Desulfatibacillum aliphaticivorans DSM 15576: one gene and its partner. The protein of the gene in region 2 interacts with the protein of the main gene of each other region in a pairwise test. Links are inferred from orthologs where the notes say so. Each region holds a gene or a part of one and is shown on either strand. Other genes may lie near its edges.

What was found.
Region 1: the proteins of priA (region 2) and G491_RS0100980 interact in binary tests that used the Escherichia coli proteins (3 or more experiments, as listed by UniProt). The link is inferred for Desulfatibacillum aliphaticivorans DSM 15576 from one-to-one orthologs.

The regions. Positions count from the first base shown.
Region 1 is NZ_AUCT01000001.1:215,611-227,367, forward strand. The notes cover bases 2,991-5,712. They hold G491_RS0100980 (single-stranded DNA-binding protein), read left to right. Parts: upstream 2,991-3,971; coding sequence 3,972-4,454; downstream 4,455-5,712. Other genes in these bases: amrS (AmmeMemoRadiSam system radical SAM enzyme), read right to left, coding at 2,991-3,046; G491_RS28915 (class I SAM-dependent methyltransferase), read right to left, coding at 3,003-3,809; G491_RS33160 (response regulator), read left to right, coding at 4,800-5,712. Also shown: G491_RS0100965 (C45 family peptidase), read right to left, coding at 89-1,909; more of amrS, read right to left, coding at 2,033-2,990; more of G491_RS33160, read left to right, coding at 5,713-7,343; G491_RS33165 (PAS domain S-box protein), read right to left, coding at 7,357-9,963; G491_RS0101005 (ABC transporter substrate-binding protein), read left to right, coding at 10,460-11,344; G491_RS0101010 (ABC transporter permease), read left to right, coding at 11,473-11,757. UniProt on the Escherichia coli protein: Plays an important role in DNA replication, recombination and repair. Binds to ssDNA and to an array of partner proteins to recruit them to their sites of action during DNA metabolism. Acts as a sliding platform that migrates on DNA via reptation.
Region 2 is NZ_AUCT01000018.1:137,887-150,058, forward strand. Bases 2,828-5,964 are described here. They hold priA (replication restart helicase PriA), read right to left. Parts: upstream 5,565-5,964; coding sequence 3,090-5,564; downstream 2,828-3,089. Other genes in these bases: G491_RS0116210 (PaaI family thioesterase), read right to left, coding at 2,828-3,047; G491_RS0116220 (aminopeptidase), read right to left, coding at 5,561-5,964. Also shown: G491_RS0116205 (iron-containing alcohol dehydrogenase), read right to left, coding at 644-1,882; more of G491_RS0116210, read right to left, coding at 2,577-2,827; more of G491_RS0116220, read right to left, coding at 5,965-6,769; G491_RS0116225 (hypothetical protein), read left to right, coding at 6,945-7,172; G491_RS31115 (ATP-dependent helicase), read left to right, coding at 7,175-9,091; G491_RS31120 (substrate-binding domain-containing protein), read left to right, coding at 9,126-9,989; G491_RS34075 (two-component system sensor histidine kinase NtrB), read left to right, coding at 10,008-11,609; recC (exodeoxyribonuclease V subunit gamma), read left to right, coding at 11,698-12,172.

The DNA of each region.
Region 1 (11,757 bases), on a different replicon or contig from region 2:
GCTCCCAATAATATTTTCCGGGACGCGGCGGCATGGAAGAATCCATTCGTTGAGAGGAGGCGTTTGTAATCCTTGGACGTAAAAGGCGTTAGTACCTGGTCTCCGCCTTTTTTTGCAGGATGTACAGGGCGGTTTCCATGTCCAGTTCACCGTTAACGCCGTTGTTCTCAAAATTTTGAACATCGTACCCGGCCAGGGCCTGGAGGCAGAGGACGGCGTCGTCCAGGTCCAACAGGCCGGAGGCGTTGATATCCCCCTTTAAAGGATTGTACAAGCCGATTTCCTCCAAATAGGGTTTGTCCGCATGGGCGTTATAGATGGGGGGAGTATACAGGTAAAGGCGCCCCTCCACGGGTTGAATCACCATGGACTCCACCGTGGCGACGGCAATGACCAACCCAGTGCCCTCGGCCAAAATCGGGTCGGTTTCATTTTCCTGGTCGGTCATCATGGCCGCTATATCGGCGACAGCGGCGGCCCTTCCCGGGTGAGCCTGGGTGTTAGGCAGGAATTTGGCCAACGCCACAAACCGCTCCCATTTTTCGGCCGTGCTGAACCCCAATTCCTCTTCCATAATCGGATAGTATCCGTTGCGGTCAAAATCTTCGCTATAGAAGCCTTCATTATAAGTCCCGGGCCAGTAATCCCCGGCGTAATCGGACTCGCGGTTGCAATACTCCCAGCAATTGGTTTGCGGCTCGGCCAAGGTGCAGTCGTCCGGTTGATCCGCGTCATAGGCGTAACAGGTTTCATTTATGTAGTCGCAGGCGTGATCCATGGAATAGTAACCATATTCGGCTATGTCGGCGACATCCAAAGCGCCCGAGAAGCAGCCGGAAGGACAGAGCTCGCAGGGATAAGGCAGGCCGGGGGGCAGGACGAATCGGCTTGTGACGGCGACCATGTTTCTCCGGCCTCCCCAGGAAACCGTGGTGGGATACAAGTCGGCCTCCCATCCCCGAAGTCTGCCGGGAAGGGATTCCTCATTATTCACGGTCTTGCCGCAAGGATGCTCCTGGATCATGACCTTATTGGAATCGGCGAGGAGCAGGCTATGGCTAAAATGGTACTTATGATCCTTGGTGTAGCCGTGGATGCCTTCGTCCCCCCCCTGGGCTCCGATTTCGTCCAGGTTTTCCAGGGCGTAGCGAAGGTCGAAAAGAATGGACCTGCGGCCGGTTTCCAGAAAGGGGACGCCGGACAGGCTGGAACCGATAACGGCGCCGAAAAGACCGTCGCTTCGTAAACCGGTGATCGTCCCGGCCATACCCATATAGCCGATATTGACGAAGGAATAGGAATCGCCCTGGTAAATGGTGACGGCTTGCAGCTTAAGGGTGTCTGTAGTGACATAGGGCAAATCCAGATTTCTTCCAATTATGGGATTGCCTGTGTCCGAATAATCTCCGTAAACCCCGAATCCCGAGCAAGACACCGGTTGAAGCGCGTCGTAAAGAAACTGATATAGAATGAACTCGTTTGCAGACAACGCCCCGTCGCCTAAAACGTCATCCGCCGTCAAATCCAACTGGGAGGCCAGGCCCTGCATCTCCTCCTGGTATCGTTGGTCAACCTTTGAGCCGGACTGCATATCCGCGACAAGTTCCGGGATATGATCGCCGCTGGCCTTGGAGTTCATGAGGTCGTCAAAAAGGCCCTGGGCGTTCAGGTTCAGGCTGTAATAGCCGTTGTACAGGCCCACCAGGACCTCCAGGCTTCCGGCCAACAGGCTGTCCACCAGAACCGGAAAGTCGGGCTCCTGCTCCAGAATTTGGGCGCCAAGGTCCTGGCCGACCTCCTGGGAAGTCCTGTCTCCCGAGGCGTCGACGCGAAAAATATGCGGCGCAGCCCCCCCCGACCCGATAAGCAAAAAGAAAAATATAGACGCACTGATGCAAACAGCTTTCAATTGGAATCCAAGGCGCATGATTAGGCAAGACCTTTCCGGTAAGAAAACGAACAGAAGATAAACTCCCTCCAAGTTTATAGTCGTTTTTTCCCGGTGGAAAGTGACAATTCCTCTTTAATCAATTTACTTCCATATCCCATGGGCCGGAGTTTGGCAATTGGGGCATGCTCCGTCCACAAGTTCGTTCCTTTGAATGACGTACCCCATCCGGTCAATCAACAATTGCCCGCAATGATGGCAAAAAGTGCTTTCTCCGCCCTGACCTGGGATGTTCCCGGTATACACGTAGTGCAGCCCGGCCTTGCGGCCGATTTCAAAAGCCTCAAACAGCGTGGAAGGCGGCGTGGAGTTCCTGTCCGTCAGTTCGTACATGGGATGAAACCGGCTGACATGCCAGGGAGTCTGCGGCCCCAGCGATTCAGAAATGAATCCGGCGAGCCGGCGCAGTTGGTCCGGATCGTCATTGAGGCCGGGGATAACCAGGGTGGTTACTTCCAGAAAAATTCCGGCCTCGTTCATGCATTTCAGGGAGTCCAGAACGTTTTCCAGCTTCGCCCCGCACATTTCTTTGTAAAACTCAGGGGAGAAAGCCTTTAAATCCACATTGGCGGCGTCCAGGTACGGGGCGATCATCTCCACCGCCTCGGGGGACTCGTATCCGTTGGTCACAAATACGTTGCGGATGCCCTCCTGCCTGGCGAGCTTGGCCGTATCGTAGGCGTACTCAAAATAAATCGTGGGCTCCGTGTAGGTGTAGGCAATGGTTTGGCAGCCGGTTTTTTTTGCCTGGGCCACCACCTGGTCCGGCGGGAAAGGCCGTCCCATGATTTTCCCGTTATGGTCCCGGGGCATTTGGGCGATGTTATGGTTCTGGCAAAACCGGCATTTAAAGTTGCACCCTACGGTGGCAATGGAAAAAGACCGCGACCCGGGAAGCACGTGGAACAAGGGCTTTTTTTCAATGGGATCGTCGCTGGCGGCAATGGCCTGGGCGTAAACCAGGGTATACAACTCCCCGTCCCGGTTCTCCCGGACTCCGCAAATTCCTCTTTTGCCTTCTGGAATAATGCACTGATGGCGGCAAAGGTTGCACTTAACCCTGGAGTTCTCCATGGGTTGGAAAAGATATGCCTTCATGATTGCAAACCCCCGGGTAATCTCGATAGCAGGCCAGAAGTTTTTCCTTGCGGGAAGGCTCGACCCTCAGAGGGAGGGGCCTTGTCCTGAATTTGGGATTGAGTACGACTATCATGCCGCAAAAAGCCCCTGTGGGCGCTCGCTGTACGATGGGGGACTGCTCCAGTTGCAAGGATCTCTGGCCGTAGACTCCGGGCAATTGGCAGGTGGTTCTCCACCGGATCGGCGCGTCCCCCGCCACGGAGCGGATCAGGGACTTCATTTCCCAGACCGAAAAGAACTGGGCTTTGTTGTAAACCGTTGCGGAAAAAAGGCCTTTAAGCCTGCGCTGCAGGCCTTTGATGGCGTAGCGGTTGAGAAACCCCACAAACAACTGATCTTTGGCTACCCGGCAGGCCTCTTCCAGGCATGCTTTGGGATCTTCCACGAACTCCAGGGTGGTGACCAGGGAGGCGACGTCAAAGCTGTTGTCGTCAAAGTCCAGGCTCTCCCCCAAGCCGGGATGGAGATCCACCCGGTTCCCCAGACGCTCCCTGGCTTTTTCCAGCATGGGTATGGAGGGGTCCAGGCCGGTGCAATTAAACCCCTGGCGCAAAAAAAGCTCCAAAGACCAACCTGTTCCGCACCCGATATCCAGCAGCCTGCGCCCCTGCCCCTTACCGAGCATACGGGTCATGAGACGCATTTCCAATTGCGCTGCGGCCCTTCTGGAAGGGTCGAAAAGCCAGTCGTCGTAACTGGCGGCGTCTTGAATTTCGAACACGTATCCCATACCATAAATAATAGGGCATGATGCCTGATTTTTCAACTATTAATCATTGAAGGCGCCTTTTTCGGGAAGTGCTTGACACACGCCCCGGCAACCGATACTTTCATGCCTTAATAAATCATCCGAATGAACTTCAAGCAAAAAGGGAGACGTTGAATGGCGGGATTGAATAAAGTAATGCTTATCGGCAACTTAGGCAGAGACCCTGAAATCCGTTACACCGCCAGCGGCCTGGCCATTGCAAATATCAACCTGGCGACCACCGAAAGGTTCAAAGGCGAAGACAGGACCGAGTGGCACCGGGTCGTGGTCTTTGATAAACTGGCGGAGATCTGCGGCCAATACCTCACAAAAGGCAAGCAGGTTTATTTTGAAGGGCGCCTCCAGACCAAGGAGTGGACCGACAAGGAGGGCAACAAAAGATGGACCACCGAGATTATCGCCAATAATATGGTCATGCTCGGAGGACGCGGGGAAGGACAAGGCCCTTCCAATTATCAGCCCAGGCCGGCCCAAAGGCCCGCCCCCCAAAACAACGGATATCAAAACAACGGCCCTGCGGACGGAGGCTACCAGGATGATATGCCCGGACCTTCCTACGACCAGGGCGGTATGGACGATGACGACATCCCCTTCTAAAGAGACGCATCTGCGGGACGTGCCGCCTTCCGACCATTGATCTATAAAACACAAGCCCTGAAGACGCTTTACATAGCGCTTTCAGGGCTTTTTATTGCCAGGCGGTATTCTCCCTGTGGGGGTTGCGTTTTTTTTTGACCCAAGCCGAAAAAGCATGTAGGCTGCGTTGTATGCGCGCCTTATGTGAATAGCGTTCAGTCCATATATTCTCTATGGCGCCCGTTTGGGCCAATAATTTTATATTCAATATTTTTGAAAATTGTTCCGATAAGGACAACTGCGTCCATAGAATCCTCCGATAGGCGCGACTTATTAAGTAGCTGTAATTTAAGGATCATTTTCTATATGAAACATGCTTTTAGATGGCAATACACCATCTTTTTTATTGGCATTATCCTGTTATATCTTTTTAACATCTTTCTGTTCAGCAATGCGGGACACGCAGATGTTGACCAGCCTGCATACCCGGAAGCGTTGTCATTAACCCAGGCTGAAAAAGACTGGCTCGCCCGGCACCGTAAAATCCGCGTGGCCGGACCCCGGAATTTTCCTCCCTTTTATTTTTACGAGGACGCCCCGGAGCCCAAAGGCGTAACGGCGGACATCATGCGGGCCGTGGCCGGGACGCTGGGGGTGGAGGTTGAGGTTATCCCGGACATTCCATGGCCCCAGGTTTTGGAAATGGCGAAAAACCGTGAGGTGGACTGGATACCCTGCGCTGCAGTCTCTGAGCCAAGAAAGGCCTTTTGGAGCTTTACCGATCCATTTATGTCCTTCCCCATGCTCATCATTGCGACTCCGGACACCGGTTTTATCGGCGGCATCCATGATCTGAACGGCAAAAAGTTGTCCGGTGTGAAAAACATCGCCTGGAGGGACTGGCTGGCGAAGGCGGGCGTTTCGTACGAATGGATTCCGGCCGCCACCCCTTTGGACTCGCTTCGCATGGTGAGCGAAGGCAAGGCCGACGCCACCATCGAAAACCTGGCGACTTCGGTGTACAATATAGATAGGTACGGGCTTTCCAACCTCAAGGTGGCGGCCCCCACGGCCTATGAAGCGTACAGCCTGCATTTCGCCGTGCGAAACGATTGGCCCGAACTCCAATCCATCCTGAACAAGGCGCTGGCGGCCATGCCCAAGGAGCAAAAAAACGAAATCAAGGGAAAATGGTTATCCTTGCGTTATGAGCACGGGATTCGGCTGCAGGACATTCTGATATGGGGGGCGGGCATCGGCGCATCCCTGATTTTGATTATTGGCTTGATCCTGGCTTGGAACAGGCGGCTGGGTTGTGAAATCGCCTTAAGAGAGGCCACGGAGCGCGATCTGCACACCTCTTTGAGCATCCTGCATGAAACCCTTGAACAGGCACCAATGGCCATTGAAATTCTTAAGAAGGTGGACGGCCGGACACAGCTGCTCATTGAGAATCAGGAGTCCCAGAAAATCAAAGACGCACTTTGTTGCCTGGGCGACGGGGAGGATGAATTTGCTCTTGAGGACTGTTTTGAATTGGAGTTTCGGGATATTGCATCAAGCACTCCCATCTCCTTTTCCATGCTGCCGGCGCAAAGGGCCTTTGCCGGAGAGACCGTGGAAAATGAGCGCATCATGGCCATTGGCCGGGACCGGCGCCAGGTTCCTTTGGAAGTGAGCGCCTCGCCTGTTTATGGGAAAAATGGGGAAATAGAGGCGGTCTTCAGCGCATTTTCAGATATTTCTCTGCGCCTGCAACTGGAGGAGGACCAGATGCAGTCTCAGAAAATGGAGGCCATAGGCACTTTGGCGGGAGGAATCGCCCACGATTTCAACAATATTCTCAGCATTATGATAGGCAACGCCGAATTGGCCGCCGTGGATGCGCCGACGTGGAGCCCCACTTACGCCAAGCTAAACGAAATCAAATCGGCCGGCATGCGGGCGCGCAATCTGGTCAGGCGCCTTCTGAGCTTCTCGCGAAATACGCCCTTATCCAAGCAGCCCGTGCTCTTGTCATCCATCGTAAACGAGTCAGTGGGCCTCTTGCAGGCAACCTTGGCCGCCAATATTAAAATTCGCTGCACCGGCCTGGAAAACGAGGGGATAATCCTGGCGGACGCCACTCAGCTTCATCAGGTCTTGATCAACCTGTGCACCAACGCCGCCCACGCCATGGAGGAGGAAGGCGGGATGCTTGATATCAGCGTGAAATCCGTGGAGCTGAATGATGATGACGCCGCCCGGAACCTTAATCTGGAAGCCGGCTCATACATTCGGCTGGAAGTTGCGGATACGGGAACCGGCATGAGCAAGGAAACGGCGGATCGCATCTTCGATCCTTATTTCACCACCAAGGGATTAGGCAAAGGAACGGGTTTGGGCTTATCGGTGGTGCATGGGATTGTCCGCTCCTGCTCCGGCGCCATTGAAGTGGATACCGCCCCCAATCAAGGAACCCGGATCTCCATTCTTTTTCCGGCCTCGGATCAGGCCCTCCCGGAGCCGGAGCCCGCGCCCGGGCTTCCGGAAGGGGGGACGGAGAGAGTGCTCGTGGTGGATGACGAGCCCCAGATTATTGAAATGAACACCCTGATGTTGGAGAAATTCGGATATCAGGTCACTTCGTTTACGGACAGCCGGGAGGCGATTAAAAGATTTCTGGAATCTCCCGACGATTTCGATGTGATAATAACCGATATGGCCATGCCCACTCTTTCGGGCGATTTATTGGCCCAGAAAGCCAGGGCTGTCAGACCCGACATTCCCATCATCATTTGTACGGGTTTTTCTGAAAAGGTGCAAAAGCTGAGGGAGTTGGACCTGGGCGGGGTCACTTATCTCCGGAAGCCCATATCCATGAACGAATTGGCTGCTGAGGTCAAAAGATCCCTGCAAAAAGCGGCGTAGAAAGCCCAGGCGGCTATACGCTCCGGGTGCGGTCCAGGCTCTGGCGAACAATCCGGGCCAGCTGATTTTGCTCCAAAGGCTTCATCATGCGCACCCACGAGGATGACTGATCCGCATCCTCGCCGCCGTCGCCGTCCGACTCGCTGTAACCGGAAATCAGGATAATCGGCATGTCTTGACGCTCCTTACGAATGCGTTGGGCCAGCACTTCCCCGGTCAGGCCGGGCATGGTGAGATCTGTAAGGATGAGATCCACGCCGTTGGGGTCCTGCTGAAAAACCCCCCAGGCGGTCAAGCCGTCCGGCGCTTCCATGACATCATAGCCAAGGCGCTCCAGAGCCCTTCTCGTGACCTTTCTCACCGCGGATTCATCATCCACCAGCAAAATGCGTTCTCCGTTTCCCAAAACCTTTTCATGGGATTCAGGAGCCTTGACTTCCTGACGGGAGGCCGGGGCGGCCGGCAATAGTATGTCGAACCGGGCGCCTTTTCCCGGCTGGCTGAAAACCTGAATGACGCCTCCGTGCTTCTCCACCATGGCGTGCGTGACGGCCAGGCCCATTCCCGTGCCCTCCCCCACCGGCTTTGTGGTGAAATAGGGGTCGAAAATCCGATCCATCACTTCCTGGGGCATTCCCTCCCCGGTGTCGATCACGCTGAATCGCATGTACGGTCCTGAGTCGGGGGGAAGCCCTGGAATCACCTCCCGGGGTGAAGGCTGAAACCGTTCCAGCCGCAACTCCAAAACCCCTCCCCTGGAAGCCATGGCCTGATAGGCGTTGGTGCACAGGTTAAGCACCATCTGGTGCAGTTGGGCCCTGTCTCCAATAACAAAGCCGGCGTTGTCTTCCAGGTGGGTTTCTATCCGAATTGTGGAAGGCAGAACCCCTTTGATGAAAGTAATGACGTCATCCATTATGGGGCGCGGGTCCTGGGGATGCAAAGACTCTTTGGCCACGTGGGAAAAGGCCAGAATCTGCTTAACCAGCTCCTTGGCCCGATGGGTGGCTGTGAGAATGCCCTCCAACTCCTCTCGCACCGGGCTGTCCTCCGGCACGTCTTCCAGGGCCATTTCCGCGTATCCCATGATGGGATAGAGGATATTATTGAAATTGTGAGCTATGCCTCCGGCCAGGGTCCCGACGGCCTCCATTTTTTGAGACCGGCGCAGATCGGTTTCCAGCCGGAGCTTCTCCTCTTCGCTCTTGCGGCGCCCCGTCACGTCCATGAGCGTCCCCTGGACGCCCATGATCACGTCATTTTTTCGAGCCGGCCGGTTGGAGGAATACACCCAGCGGACCTCTCCGGTTTTGTCCAACACCCGAAATTCATGGGACCAAGCGTATCCGGCCAGAACATCCCGAAAACGCTTGGCCACTTCTTCCAGATCAGCCGGATGAACGAGCCGATTGAAGTCTCTCCCCAATAACTCCTCGGGATGATATCCCATCAAGGTTCTGATCCTGGGATTGATGTAAGTAAGGCTCCCTTTTTCATCCAGAGAGTAGACCACTTCATTGATGTTCTCCACCAGGTCGCGATATTTTTCCTCGCTCTCCCGGAGCAGCATCTCTTTTTCCTTGGCGTAGGTGAGGTCCGTAGCCAGGCAGACGATGCCCGTTACATCGCCGTTGTCATCTTTAATAACGGACCGCGACATGCTGACAGGCAGGGAGTCTCCCCCTCTGGTTCGTAAATTGATCTCCCGGTTTCTGAAATTGCTTCCATGGACGATATCGTTCCGGAGGCCTTCCACCATCTGGTCTTCATGCAAAAATTGGCTGATATGCCGCCCCACCATCTCTCCTTGGCGCATTCCAAGCATATCCATGGCCTGCTCATTGGCGATGGCCAGTACGCCGTCCTGATCCAAAAGCATCAATCCGCTGGGCATGTTGGAAACAATGCTCTCGGCGGCCAGAGACGGGGTCAGATCCAGAAAACGGTACCGGGACATGGCGTAAACAATGCCGCAGCAAAAAATAAGCATGAATATGCTTTCCAGCTCGGGAACGGAAGTGGCGCCAAAAACAATGCTTAGCGTCGTATTGATGGTGATTGGAATGGCGGAAAGCAGCAATGAGATAAAAACAATCCGGGCCTGGGTCTTGCGGGGCCCCGAATGAGGCCTTTTGGCGTATTGGCAGCTTATAACCAATAGGCTCGCAATGCACACCATTTCGTACAACAAAAACAAATACGCCCAAAGCGTGTCGCCGAACACTCCGTACCACCCAAAAGGCTGCAGCTCGTGCCTGACCACAATGTTCCCGGTAAACTGCTGATAGAGCAGCATCCCGGGCAACGCTACGAATATCGCCCAAAACCATTTGGTCCGAAAAATCCACTCCCGCCCGGTAAAGGCCAAAACAAAACACAGACCCGCCCCTGGGGCGAATATCCATCCAATGGCGTTGACGCTGGATAAAATCGGTTGAAGCTCCGCGGTGGAAAGAGGGTGATGCTTGAACGCCATCCCTCCGTTCCAGATGCTGAAGCATACGATGAGTATGGAGCACCACCGCCCCGTCCAGGAACGAAAGTCCTTGCCGGTGACATGCACGGCCAAAACCAAACCAAACGCCATGGATAATATGTGCAAGGACGACAAAAAGGTCATGAACGCTCTCAAAAATGCCGCAACAAAACCCTGAATGGGGCGGGGAGTCGGTTTAAATTTGAATACGGCTATTGAACTATAACACGCTGTCATACGAGTCAAGGGAGCTTACGCATCCTCCATGAAATTCAGGCAATTATGCAATATCATAACATTATTTAAAAGCACATAATTGTATCATGTATCAAATTTTCCCAGGTCTCAGCACAAAAAAAAGAAATGTCGGCGCTCTCTCGTCCTTTTGCCGGCTTCCCGGATGCTTTTTCTGAGGCAGGGTCTCATTCGCAGCCCTTAAATGAAGTGTTTTTCCTAAGAAGGCCTGCAAAAGGCGGCATTTACACTCCATATAAGTTAATTCTTGTTATTTTTACCCCCTTAAGGTAATTAAAAAAACTTCTTGATAAAAATATTAACAAAAAGATACAAATACCTATTATCGTTCGGCTCCAGTACCTGGGGTTATCGTCATTTTCATAAAGAAAGGGAGACTTATCAAATGAAACGCATTGCCACTCTGTTTGTGATCGCCTTGCTTTGCCTTTGCCTGGCGCCGTCAGCTTTCGCCGGCGACAAGGTCATCAAAATGTCCACAACCACCAGCACCCAGGCCTCCGGGCTGCTGGACATCCTGCTTCCTGCGTTGGAAAAGGACACGGGCATTCAGGTGAAAGTGATCGCCAAGGGAACGGGCGCAGCCATCCGCGACGGAATGGACGGCAACGTGGACGTTATCTTCGTGCACGCCAAATCCCGCGAAGAAGCCTTTGTTGCTGAAGGTTACGGGACCAAGCGCTACGCCGTCATGCACAACGATTTCGTGATTTTGGGCCCCGCCTCCGACCCCGCCGGGATCAAAGGCGACGCCAGCGCCGCCGACGCCTTGAAAAAGATCGCCCTGGCGAAAGCCTTGTTCGTGTCCCGCGGCGACGATTCCGGAACGCATACCAAGGAGCAGGCGCTGTGGCAGGCCACGGGTTTGCAGCTTGAAGAAAAAACCCAGACCATTGTCAAAAAAGGCAAGGAGGTTTCCGTAACCGCCGTGCAGCCCAATGGCGACTGGTACAACTCCATTGGCCAGGGCATGGGCAAAGCCCTTACTTTTGCGGAAGAAAAGGCCGGATACGTCATCAGCGACAGGGGCACGTATCTCAAGTACAAATTCGGAAGGGACCAGGGCCTGAACCTGGAAGTGCTTTGCGAAGGGGATCCTTTGCTTTTCAACCCCTACGGGGTCATTCCCATCAACCCCGAAAAGTTCCCCCATGTTAAATACGACCTGGCCAAGCAATTCGCCGAATGGCTGGTTTCCGCCCGTGGACAGAAGCTCATCAACGACTACCGCCTGGTGGGACGTCCTCTGTTCATTGGAGACGCCAAATAGAAGATTTTAATAAGGGAAAGGCCCGGAATGCTTTCCGGCCTTTCCCTGTTTTAATCTCGATTCATCCGCCTTAGTATGTTACCAACTCAAAAGGACTGCTTTCTGACCCTAAAGAACTTTGGATAACCGTGGACTTACTGATTGACAGCTTTTGGTCGGCCTTGCTGCTGCTGGCCAGCGCCGATGAGGAATTATTGAAAATCGTCAAGGTTTCTTTGACGGTTTCCGGCTTTTCCACGCTTATCGCGGCTGTTACGGGAGTCCCGCTGGGCTTTTGGGTCGCCTTCGGCCGATTTCGAGGGCAAGGCATGGTCACCACAATCCTTCACACCTTGCTCGCCTTGCCCACGGTGGTTGTGGGCCTGTTCGTCTACGCTTTTATTTCCCGCCGGGGAATTCTCGGCCCGCTGGAC
Region 2 (12,172 bases):
GTAGGTCGCAGGTTCGAATCCTGCCGGGCGTACCAAAAATAACAGGGGTCGGCCCAAGCGGGCTGATCCCTTTTGTTTTTCAGGCCTCTACAGCCTCGTTCAATCCCCTTATGTCCGCCCAGGCCCTTTCCACCGCCGCATTTACAACCGAATCTTTGAATCCCAAAACCCCGAGCCCTAATAATTAAGGATATACACCTTTCGCCGCGGAGCGTCCATAGCCTTTAGGCGGGCACACCCTAAGCCATCCCGCTGTTGAGCAATTGAAAATGATCTGCAATCACCGCATTAAATATTTTCCTGTTGCTTGCTTTCCGTATCGTTATTTTAGGATAAAGCGATAAGCTAAAATAAAAGAGAACCATATTTGAGGGGAAAGTCAGACGCTCATGTGCAGTTCGAGCCCCCCCCTTCTTGCGAGCATTTTTACAGGTACGCGGATTTCATCGAGATTTTAAGTCGCGGCGCCGAGATTCCGGACTGATACGAGCATCCGGCATCCAATCCGTAGGTCTTAGGTTTGAATCCTGCCGGGCGCACTAAAAACAACAGGAATCGGCCCAAGCGGGCTGATCCCTGTTGTTTTTTGCGGCCTCTTTCTTTTCCGCATGTTCGGCAGGCTAAAATTATCCGTCCGCCGGATCTATGCCTGAAGCGACTTAATGACGGCCATGCAATCCTCCAGCTTCATGATCTTGGGGACCGGATAGTTGGGGTTGCACTCGCTCAATGCGCGCTCGGCAATCAGCGGGATGTCTTCATCCTTAATTTGCTCGAACTTCTCGGGAATCCCGATTCGCTTATTGAGATCCCTGAGGGCTTGAATAAATGCGTTGGCTTTTTGGGCTTTGTCCATGCCGGCGGCGCTGATGCCGGTCATGTCGGCAAGCTCCGCCAACTGTTTGTGGATTATTTTGCCATACCAATCGAGCACATAAGGCAGGATGACCGACATGGCCAGGCCGTGGGGAATGCCGTACATGCCGCCGAGATTGTGGCCTATGGTGTGGACGTTGCCCACGCCCCCGCGGGTAAAGGCGACCCCGGCTTCATAGGCCGCGCGCAGCATCTGGCCACGGGCTTCCACGTCTTGGCCGTTATTATAGGCTTTTTCGATATTGTCGAAAATGAGCTGGATGGCCTTTATGGCTTTGAGGCGCGTACTTTCGTTATTATAAAACTTGCCGATATAGGACTCCACAGCGTGCGTCATGGCGTCCATACCTGTCGTAGACGTGATGTGCGGAGGCAGGTCCAGCGTCAGCATGGGGTCCAAAACCGCGTACCGCGGCCGGAGGACGAAGTCCCCCACCGGAAATTTTTCGTGGGTTTCAGGATTGGACACCACCGCTGCGATGGTTGTCTCGGAGCCGGTGCCGGCGGTTGTAGGCACCGCAAAAAGCATAGGCGGAAGCAAAGAGCCCATTCTCAAAGCAGGAAGGATCACCTTGAACAGCCCCTTCATCTTAACCACCGAACGCCCGGGACGGGCCACCCGTGCGCCTGTCACTTTGGCGCAATCCATGGGAGATCCGCCGCCGAACGCAATGATGGCCTGGCATTTGTTCGCGTTGTATACATCCAGCGCGCCTTCAATGTTTGCAATGGTCGGATTGGGCTGCACCTGGTCGTAAACGAAATATTGAATGCCGGCCGCCTTCAAAGCCTCAAAAAGCGTGTCGAGCAGGTTCAGTCCCATGAGCACCGCGTCCGTGACCACCAAAACCCTTTCAAACCCCTTTTCCTTAATAACAGCGGGAAGTTTCTTAACGCTGTCCGGGCCGTCTATGATTTCCGGCTCGAGCCAGGGAGACACTTTCATCCCCAACCCCAATCCGTATTGATAAGTCCGGTAGTAAGCCTTTTTTAATTGCCAGATCATGATCCCCCTCCTTAAAGTTAAGTTGCAAGCCGATTCTATCCGGTATACTTGGCATGCCTCGCGCCGGCATCGGCAATGACGGCGGTCCCCTCCGGCTTGCGGCGAAGCGGCTTCCGCCGTTCCGCCAGGATTAAACAGCTCGGTTACGCCTCTGAAAGGCGTTCATTTCGACTGGTGTTAACATAAAAAAAACGATGCCGCCACTGGCCGGTCAAAGCGGGAATTCTTTGATAGAAAAAATACGTCTTCCCGGCCTATCTGCCTAAATTACTTCCAGAAAATAACCCCTGAAAACTGGAATTCCGGTGTAAATATGGAACACCCCTGTCAAAAGCGGAAAAGGCGCGCTCATAAAGGGCCGGTCGCAAATAAAGGGCTTTTGAGAGACATCCAGAATAACAAAATATATCCACTGTGGACATTTCATATCTTGTACATAGGATTTTAATGCATAGCTCAGCCATGGTGCGCTCTTCTTGAAATATTCGAATTGAGAACTTTTGGAAGGCGGATAAGACAGCAAAATATAATTATTTCAGCATGATAAAAAATAAATTGTGATCGGCGACATCTCTTAACAACGCATAAACCGTAGATGCAGTAACTTAAATTTCATATTAGGAAGTCGGTCTTTGGTTGACTTTTAAACCTCTTTTCCAGGCCGCCAAAAGTCAACCAAAGACTTGACCCCTTATTACAGAGTTTCCTTGACCTGGATCATCAAGGCCTGGCCTTCGGCGCAGACCATGCCCTCGGCGATCAAGTCCACGCCGATGGTCACTTTGCGGCCCTTGATTTCCAATACCTTGCCCCGAAGCTCGATCTCCGCGCCAATGGGCGTGGGCGCCTTAAAATTCACATTCAAATTGGCGGTGACAAACCGGGGCATGGTCTCCCGGGTCATTTCCTGGCCCAGCTCCTTGATCTTGGCGGCAGCGGCCGTGCCAGCAGCATGGCAGTCGATGAGCGAGGCGATAAGCCCGCCGTAAACAATGTGCTTCATCCCGCCGGTGTAATAATCCCGGGGGTGGATGCGGCACACGCTTTCTTCGCCGTCCCAATAGCTTTTGATCTGCATGCCGTGCTCGTTCAGCCTGCCGCAGCCGTAGCAATGGGAGTAATCGTCCGGATAAAAGTCCTGAAAAGCCTCTAATTTGTCTTCCATGTGCAAACCCTTCCGTAAAAATAATGGTGGTGAAAAATAAAATTATAGCATGTTCACCGGGTCAACATCAATGACGGCGGTGGGGCCTTTGGCCCCGGCCTTGCTTTGGATGATCCGGTTCACCTGCCTCAGGTATGCCCGAAAGGCCTTGTGATCCAACCCCTTCAAAAGCATTTGCCACCGGTGCATGCGAGCGATCCGCGCAATGGGCGACGGGATGGGCCCCAACACCTGGACGGAATTCTTAAAGGCTTTTTCAGCCCATAGGAGCTTGCGGCATTCCTCGCCTATGGAATTGGCGAAGGCGCCGGTCTCCTTGGAATCCTCCCCGGTGAAGCGGATTTGCGCCAGCCGGGCGAAAGGGGGATATTTCAATTGATGCCGGAACTTTAGCTCTTCGTTGCAAAAGGCGTCATAATCGTTGGCGCAGGCCGTAGTGATGCAAAAATGCTCCGGGTTGTAGGTCTGGAGCACCACCCGGCCGGGCTTTTCGCCGCGGCCCGCCCTGCCCGCCACCTGGGCCAATAGCTGGAAGGTCCGCTCCCCGGCCCGGAAGTCCGGAAATCCCATGGAGAGGTCCGCGCACACCACGCCCACGAGGGTGATGTTGGGAAAGTCATGCCCTTTGGTGATCATCTGGGTGCCCACCACGATGTCCGTGGTTTTTTCTCGCAGGCCCTTCAAAACCGAGACCAGCCCGCCTTTTTTCGCGGCCGTGTCCCGGTCCAGCCGGCCTATGCTGGCTTGCGGAAACATGGACCGGAGGGAGTCTTCCACCTTTTCCGTGCCCATGCCCATCATCTTAAGTTTGCGGGAGCCGCACGAGGGGCAGCCTTTTGTTATGTCCTGGCAAAAGCCGCAGTAGTGGCACTGGAAGCAGCCGTCCTCCTGGTGATAGGTCAGGGACACGTCGCAATGAGCGCAGGTTATGGTTCCGCCGCACTCCAGGCAGACCGGAAAATTGGCGAACCCGCGGCGATTGAGGAAAAGCAGGGCCTGTTCGTTTTTCGCCAGGGTTTCAGTCAGATGATGTTTAAGCACGTCGGTCAAAAGGGAGCGATTTTGACCTGTGGTTGTGTTGCGGAGATCCACCAGGGTGACTTCCGGGAAAGGCCGCTCCGCCACCCGGTTTTTGATGCTGATCTTTTGGAATTTGCCGTTGGCGCAATTATGCCGCGAGGATATGGACGGCGTGGCCGATCCCAGCACGGTCACGGCTTTTTCCATGTGGCATCGCATGACCGCCAGGTCCCGGGCCTGATACCGCAAGCGGCTGTCCTGTTTGTAGGATTCGTCGTGCTCCTCGTCCACAATGACCAACCCGAGATTTTTCACCGGCGCGAAAATGGACGAACGCGCGCCTAAAGCGATGGGCGCCTGGCCCCGGACGATGCGCATCCACTGGTCCAGGCGTTCGCCGTCGGTCAGGCCCGAGTGGAGCACCGCCACTTTTTCGCCGAATCGGGCCAAAAAGCGCCTTTGCATCTGGGAAATCAAGGCGATCTCCGGCACCAGCACAATGACCGAAAGGCCTTGCTCCAGGGCTTTTTCCACGCACCGGAGATACACCTCGGTCTTGCCGCTGCCGGTCACGCCGTGGAGGAGGATGGATTTGTATCCCCGGCCCAGGGCTTGCGTGATTTCCTTGTATGCGACCTCCTGCTCGGAGGTGAGGGTGAAGCGGGTTTCGTCGGGCGGGATGGGCTCGCCGAAGGGATCGCGGTAGACCTCTTTTTCAAACACCTGGATTTCCCCGGCCTCCTCCATCTCCCAAATCCAACGGGGCGCGGACGGAACCTCCTTTTTCAGGGCCCGCATGGCCATTTCCCCGTCTTTGGGAAGAATTTCCAGGATCTTGTGCCGGGATTTCTGCCGGGCCGGGGCGTCGCTTTTATCTTTCAAGGCTTTTATATAGGTTTCGGTCTTGGAGCGGACCCGGCCCTTTTGCATGACCCGGTTGATCTCCACAAAGCCTTTACGCTGCATGGTCAAAATGGTGGAGACCGAAGCGCCTTTGCCCGCCTTTTTGACCAATTGATTCTGGGCAGTGGCGCCCGCAGTCAGCAAAATTTCCAGAAACCGCTGTTCCTTGGGGTTGGCCTGGCCGGCTTCCAGGGCTTTTTCCCCTTCAGGCAGGATTTGCACCATGGCCAGTTCCAGGTGGTTAACGCCGGAAGGCAGGGATTCCTTGATGGTCAGGCCCAGAGGATAGAGGTAATAATCGGCCAGCCACCGGAAAAGGGGAACCATGGCTTCGGGAAACAGGGGGAGCTCGTCCAGGATATCCAGGATGGACCGGGCTTTAAAGCCCTCGGGCTTGGGTGCAGGCCCCAGGATATAGCCCGTGACCCTGCGCCGCCCCATGGGGACCAGCACCCTCTTGCCGGGCTCGGCAAGGGGCGCCTGATCCTGGGGCAGCTTGTAGGTCAGGGTTTGCTCCAGAGGCGCGGCGACAGCCACCTCCAGATAGGCATCCTGAGGTTGGGAGGCGCCCCGTCTGACTCCCGGTTCCTTCACTTGGCGGTTGCGCCCGTGAATTCGCCGTCTTTATAAATGACCAGGGACTCGCCGGATTTCAGGTGCGCGGTGACGGTTTTCTTTTCCGTGTTCACCAGGTCCCAATGAAGGGCGGAGTCATTGAAGCCCAATTTCTTTTTCAGGTCGGCGTCCAGTTCCTTGGCGTCCCCGGAGTAGGTGTCGGCGTAGGAGGCTCCGATGGCCACGTGGCAGTTGCCGAACTTGCCGCCGTAGTTCTCGTCGAACAGGGTGTTGGCCATGAACTTGTCGATTTTGGAGAAGGTTCTGTCCGTCAGGGAGAATTCGCCCAAACGGCCCGCGCCTTTATCCATGGCCACTTGTTTTTTCACAAAATCCTCGCCCTGTTTGGCCGTAACCTTCACCACCTTGCCCTTGGAAAACTCCAGGCGGACGTCCTTGACGTAGTTTCCGCTCCGGAACGAGGGCTGATTGGCGAAATACACCCCTTCCGTTCCGCGCCAGTCCGGGGAGAGAAAAAGCTCGAAGCTGGGAATGTTATGGCCGGAAATGCCGATCCAGCGGCGTTTTTCGCCTGGATCGACCTTGAGGTCCGTATTGGCGGATTTTACCTGGTAATAATCCACATCCATCCCGTTAAGCCAGGCCTTGAGGCTGGTGGCGCGATTGAACAGCTTTTGCCATTCCTTGGCCGGGTCGTCGTGATCCAGCAGGCAGGCTTTGATCCACTGCTCGGTGTAGGCTTTCAGGGACAATTTGGCCTGCTTGGCCAGTTCCTGAGTCGGGACAATGCCCAAGGTCCAGCCGAAGGCGCCGTCCTGCTCCCGTTTGTCCAGGATGTCCCGGAACGGCTTGCGGGCCACGGCGGCCTTGCCCATTTTGGAGGAGTCTATGTGCGCCAGATGGGTGAGAGACTCCGGGGCAATCAGGCTGATGCTGCCGTTGATGTTCTGAAAAAGCTCCTCGTCTCCCGGTGGGATGAACACCAGTTGCTTGTTGCTGGAAAGCTCGTAGAATTGCCGTTCCATGGTCGGGGTGTAGCTCATCCGGAGAATGGGGTTCATGCCCTGCTCCAAAAGCATGGCCTGGAGGACTTCGGCGGTTTCCATGGCGGCCCGGTCGTACCTGACTAAAATGGAGTCGCCTTTTTTGTATTTATCCACCCTGGCCGTGGTCAATCCCCACCAGAAAACCTGCGCATATTTCTTCAACAACTCAAGGTCCATACTCGCCTCCGTAAACAACGCCTTTTGCAGGCCTGTGCAGCTATTTGAAGTTCGGACGAAAACGCCATTATCGCTATGGTTAACCCGCCTTCTTGACAGGGTATCAATAGTTACATACTATCTTCCAGCAACGCAAGACCGCAAGCAATTTCCATAGATTAAAAGGGAGAAACCCATGAGCGATAATACCGAGACCCTGCTTATCAACGCCAACATCGAAATTCCCGTAGAGGCTCTGAAAACCATTGTGGCCAAGGCCAAGGAGGCTGTAGGCGCCGACGCCAAGGGAATATACCGGGTGGATACGTCCGAAGCGGTGAACAAAATCATCACCAAGTTCCTGGCCGAAAGGGACTTCATGGACTTTGTTTCCGACCTGACCAACTACCAGGAAAAATCCTGATTATGGCATCCAATATCCAGTACGAAAAGGACCTGAACGAATCCCAGTACGAGGCGGTAACCACCCTGGAGGGGCCCATGCTGGTCATCGCAGGGGCGGGCAGCGGCAAAACCCGCACCCTGACCTATCGGGTGGCCCGTCTGGTGGACTCCGGGGCGCCGCCGGCCCGCATCCTGCTTTTGACCTTCACACGCAAAGCCTCGGAGGAAATGCTCCGAAGGGCGGGCGTGCTTTTGGGCATGGACTGCGACGACGTCGCAGGCGGCACGTTTCACTCTTTTTCGCACCAGATGCTTAGGCGCTACGCCTTTAAGCTGGGCTTTGACCCGGGATTCGTCATCCTGGACAGGCCGGACTGCGAAGCGCTCATCGACCGTCTGAAAAAGGAATTGGTTCCCAAAGGCGTGAGGAACTTCCCTCGTAAAGGGACGGTCGCGTCCATTTTCAGCCGAAGCGCCAACACGGGCATGAGCGTGGAAAAAATCCTGTTTTCCGAATACAACCACTTCATTCCCCACAAAGACATCCTGGACGAGATGTACACCCAGTACGCCATGACCAAGTCCCAGGAAAACCTGATGGACTTTGACGACCTGTTGCTGCATATGCGCATTATGCTGGCCACGGAGCCGGAAATCCGGGACGTCATATCCAAAAAATACGATTACATCATGGTGGATGAGTACCAGGACACCAATCTGATTCAGGCGGACATCCTCAGATACCTGGGCGAGGGCCACCAGAACGTCATGGTGGTTGGGGACGACTGCCAAAGCATATACGGATTCCGGGGCGCCAACTTTGAAAACATCATGCGCTTTCCAGACGTGTTTCCGGGCACAAAAATCATCCGGCTTGAGGAGAATTACAGGTCCTACCAGCCCGTACTGGACGTGACCAACAAGATCGTCAAGCAGGCGACCAGAAAATACAGCAAGACCCTGTTCACCAATCTCCAGGGTGGGGCCGCGCCCGTCCTGGTAAGTACACGGGATGAGAATTCCCAGTCCCATTTCGTGGTGGACGAAATCAAGAGGCTGCAAAGCCAGGAGATTCCCTTGCGGGAGATCGCCGTCCTGTTCCGGGCGGGGTATCAGTCCTTTGACCTGGAAGTGGAGCTGACCCGGGCGGGAATCAAATTCGTCAAATACGGGGGATTCAAGTTCATGGAATCCGCCCATATCAAGGACGCGCTGGTGCATTTGCGGATCGCCGCCTTTCCCACGGACAAGCTGAGCTGGCATCGCGCCCTTTTGCTGTTGAATAAAGTGGGCGCTAAAACCGCCCAGACCTTGTCGGATAAAATCTGCTCCGGCCCGGGCCTGGCCGCCGTCAAGCCTGCGCCTTCATACAAATCCGGGTTTAATGCTTTGCGGGATTTGATCAAGGATATTTCCCGGCCCGGACAAAAGGTGGCGGACGTCGGCAAGAAGGTTTTGGAGTACTACCGTCCCTATTTGGAGAGCAACTTTGACAACTGGCCCAAACGCCAAAAGGATCTGGACCAGCTTGTCTCCATGATGGAGCGTTACGGCGCCGATCTTGCCAAGTTTATTCACGACGTCACCCTGGAGCCTCCCACCAGCACAGTGGAAGACGTCCTGGCTGTGGGCGAAGCCCCGCCGGACCGCATGGTCCTTTCCACCATCCATTCGGCCAAGGGCCTGGAATGGGAGGCGGTGTTCGTCATATGGACCTTGGACGGCCGGTTTCCTTCGCGCCAGGCCGTGGCCAAAGAGGGCGAAAGCCTGGAAGAGGAGCTTCGCCTGATGTACGTGGCGGCCACCAGGGCGAAAAAGGAGCTGTTTTTCGTGCATCCCACGGATGTTTTCGACGCGGCGTCCATGACCTATTTGTATCGCCCCTCCCGGTTTTTGGAACGGCTTCCAAGAACGGTGTTGAGGAGGGAGTCGTACTAACCCCTTATCAAAATTACGATCATCCGGAGGAACCATGCGCAATTTTTCAAAAAAATCCCGCATGACCACAGTTGTGATTTTGACGTTCATTTGTACGGCCGGATTCCTGGTAAGCGTATGTTTTGCGGAGGACGTCAAGGGCGGCCTTGGCCTGGACGCCGATGTTGTGGTGGGCGGCAGCGGTTCCGCGTTGGGCGCATTCAGCCTTTTGGCGGAAGCCTATATGGCCGAGCATCCCGGAGTTTCCGTCAAGGTTTTGCCAAGCCTGGGCAGCGGCGGGGGAATTAAGGCTTTGGCCAAAAAACGCATCGACTTCAGCCTGAGCGTGCGGCCTTTAAAGGACAAGGAAAAGGCGCAGGGGCTCTGGCAAAAGATCTACGCCAGGGCGCCCTTTGTTTTTGCAACCACTGCGGCTTCCTCCGGCGAAAGTATTACGTACCAGCAACTGGAGGGAATTTATTCGGGCGACATCCAGTCCTGGCCGGACGGCGGCCCGATCCACCTGATTGTGCGCCCCGCTCAGGAGTCTGACACACTATACATCAAATCCATGACTCCTGAACTGGATAAAGCAGTAGACAAGGCCCTTGCCCGTCGTGGTATGATGTTCGCCGTAACGGATCAGGATACCGCAGACTTGCTGGAATCCAATAAAGGGGCGCTCGCCTCCTTGTCCTTGGGGCAAATCATGGCCGAGAAAAGAGCGGTGAATATTCTTTCCCTGGAAGGCGCTCCGCCCCTGATAGACGGCAAGGTCAATCCCGAATATCCTTATTTCAAAACCTATTACATGATATTCAGGCCCGGCATGAGTCCTGCGGCCCGGCAATTTGCAGACTTTGTTTTTTCCGACAGGGGAGTAAAAATTCTGGAGGACACGGGCCACCTAAGGCCTTAGCAACCTATTGAGAGGCCTATGTCTGATCGCATCAGCGCTATCACAACACTTATCGCCGCCATCATATCCGGCGTGATCGCGCTGGGAACCCCCCTTGTGTATTTCGCCACCGCTTACCAGCACGAAAAAGCCGTTGTCAGCACTGCCGCTGAAATCACCACGCGCATGGTCAGCAACTTCGCCGCCCAGTATCCGGGGCTTTGGCCTTTTATGGAGTACCGGATAGAGGAGGTTCTATACCGCAGCGGCGGCGACGTGCCGGAAGGCGTGTCCAAACAGATTCTGGATAAAGACAACAACGTGGTGCTGGACATTCCCCATGAAGCGCCTTTTCCCGCCATCACCCTGGAAAAGCGTTTCTGGATATCCGGCCAGCCAGTGGGCGCGGTGGTCCTAAAACGCTCTTACCGGGGATTGTTGAAAAAAACGGCCGTTGCCGTATTGGTTGGGCTGTTGGCCGGGCTCATGAGCTTTTTGGCCCTGCGCCGCCTGCCCATAAGCGCCCTGAACAAAGCCCTGGCCGATCTTTACGAAGAAAAGGAAAAAACCAGCGCCATATTAAAAGGGATCGGAGACGCGGTCATCACCATTGATAGAGACCTCTGCGTGCTCACGGCCAACATGAGAGCGGAGATCGTCCTTGGCGCCGCCCAGGAGGTTTTGGCCGGAAAATCCATGGAAAGCCTTTTTTCCGCCGACGCGTTCGAACATGCGGAACTGCTGCCCTCTTTTTTCAGGCGGGTCACTGCCCAGGGCGAAATTCTTGTTTTTCCCAACGACATTATTCGGAAGCAGGGAGGAAGGGAATTTTTCAGCCTGAGCGGCGCCCCCATACGGGATAAACGCGGGGTGATTACGGGCGGCGTTTTTGTGATTCGGGACGTCACGCAGCATCATCAGTTCCAGGAGGAGCAGCTTAAGCTGCAGCAGATGGAGTCTCTTGGAGTACTTGCCGGAGGCATAGCCCACGACTTCAACAATCTGCTTTCCCTGATCCTTGGCAATGCGGAGCTGGTGGCTGTAGACATGGCCCCGGACGACCCTAATAAGAAAATGCTTTTAAATGCGTGCGAATCCATTGAACACGCCCGCAGCCTGACCGGACGGCTTCTGACCTTTTCCTCCGGCGGCGCGCCTTTGCAGGAGGAAATCAATATTTCCCAGCTTATAAAGCAGCGGGCCGACTCTCTTTTGGCGGGCTCCAACATTCGGGTGCATTACAACATGCTGCCCAGCATCTTTCCCGTTTCTGCAGACGTTGTGCAGATGGGACAGGTCGTCCAGAACATTGTATTAAACGCTAAGGAAGCTATGCCAGATGGGGGGGATCTGAAAATTTCCGCCGAAAATGTGATCCTGGAGGAAAACAACCTTCTTACCCTGCCGCCCGGCGCTTACGTCCGAATTTCCTTTTCCGACACAGGTCCGGGCATCTCCCTCGAAAACCGATCCCGCATTTTCGAGCCGTATTTTTCCACCAAAACCCGAGGAACCCAAAAAGGAATGGGCCTGGGCCTTGCCACGTGCCTGTCCATCATAAAAAAGCACGGAGGCGCCCTCAGCGTGGAGTCCAACCCGGAAAAGGGCGCTGTTTTTCACGTGATTCTTCCCGCCATTTAAAGCTCCCTTGCATTGCTCGCCCGATTGATTTAAATAAACGGCAATACGCATGTAAAACGTAAATAATCCGCAACGCCTTGGAAAGCCCATGCCCAATAATCGATTCGACTCCGTATTCGGCGAGGAATGCCTCCGGGTCTATTCCAGCAACAGCCTGCAAACTCTGGCCGCCCAACTGGCGAAGTTGCTGGTCAAAGATCCTTTGCCGCCTTTGGAGCAGGAAATCGTTTTGACCCAAAATCCGGTGATGGGCCGATGGCTTTACCTGGAAATGGCGAAAATCAACGGCGCATGCGCAAACCTCCGGGTTACGCTGCCCAATGCGTACATGCACGAACTGTTCGCCAGCGTAATTCCTCCCATGGAAAACGAGGAGCAGTCCCCATTCTCCCCCTGGGCCATGACATGGCGGATCATGGACGCTTTGGCCCGGTTTATGGAAGAACCGCCGTTTACGGAAATCCAACGCTATCTGCAGGACGACCCGGACGGCCGCAAGCAGTTCGGCCTGAGCAGACGCATCGCCGGAGTGTTTGACGGGTATATGCTGTTTCGGCCGGAAA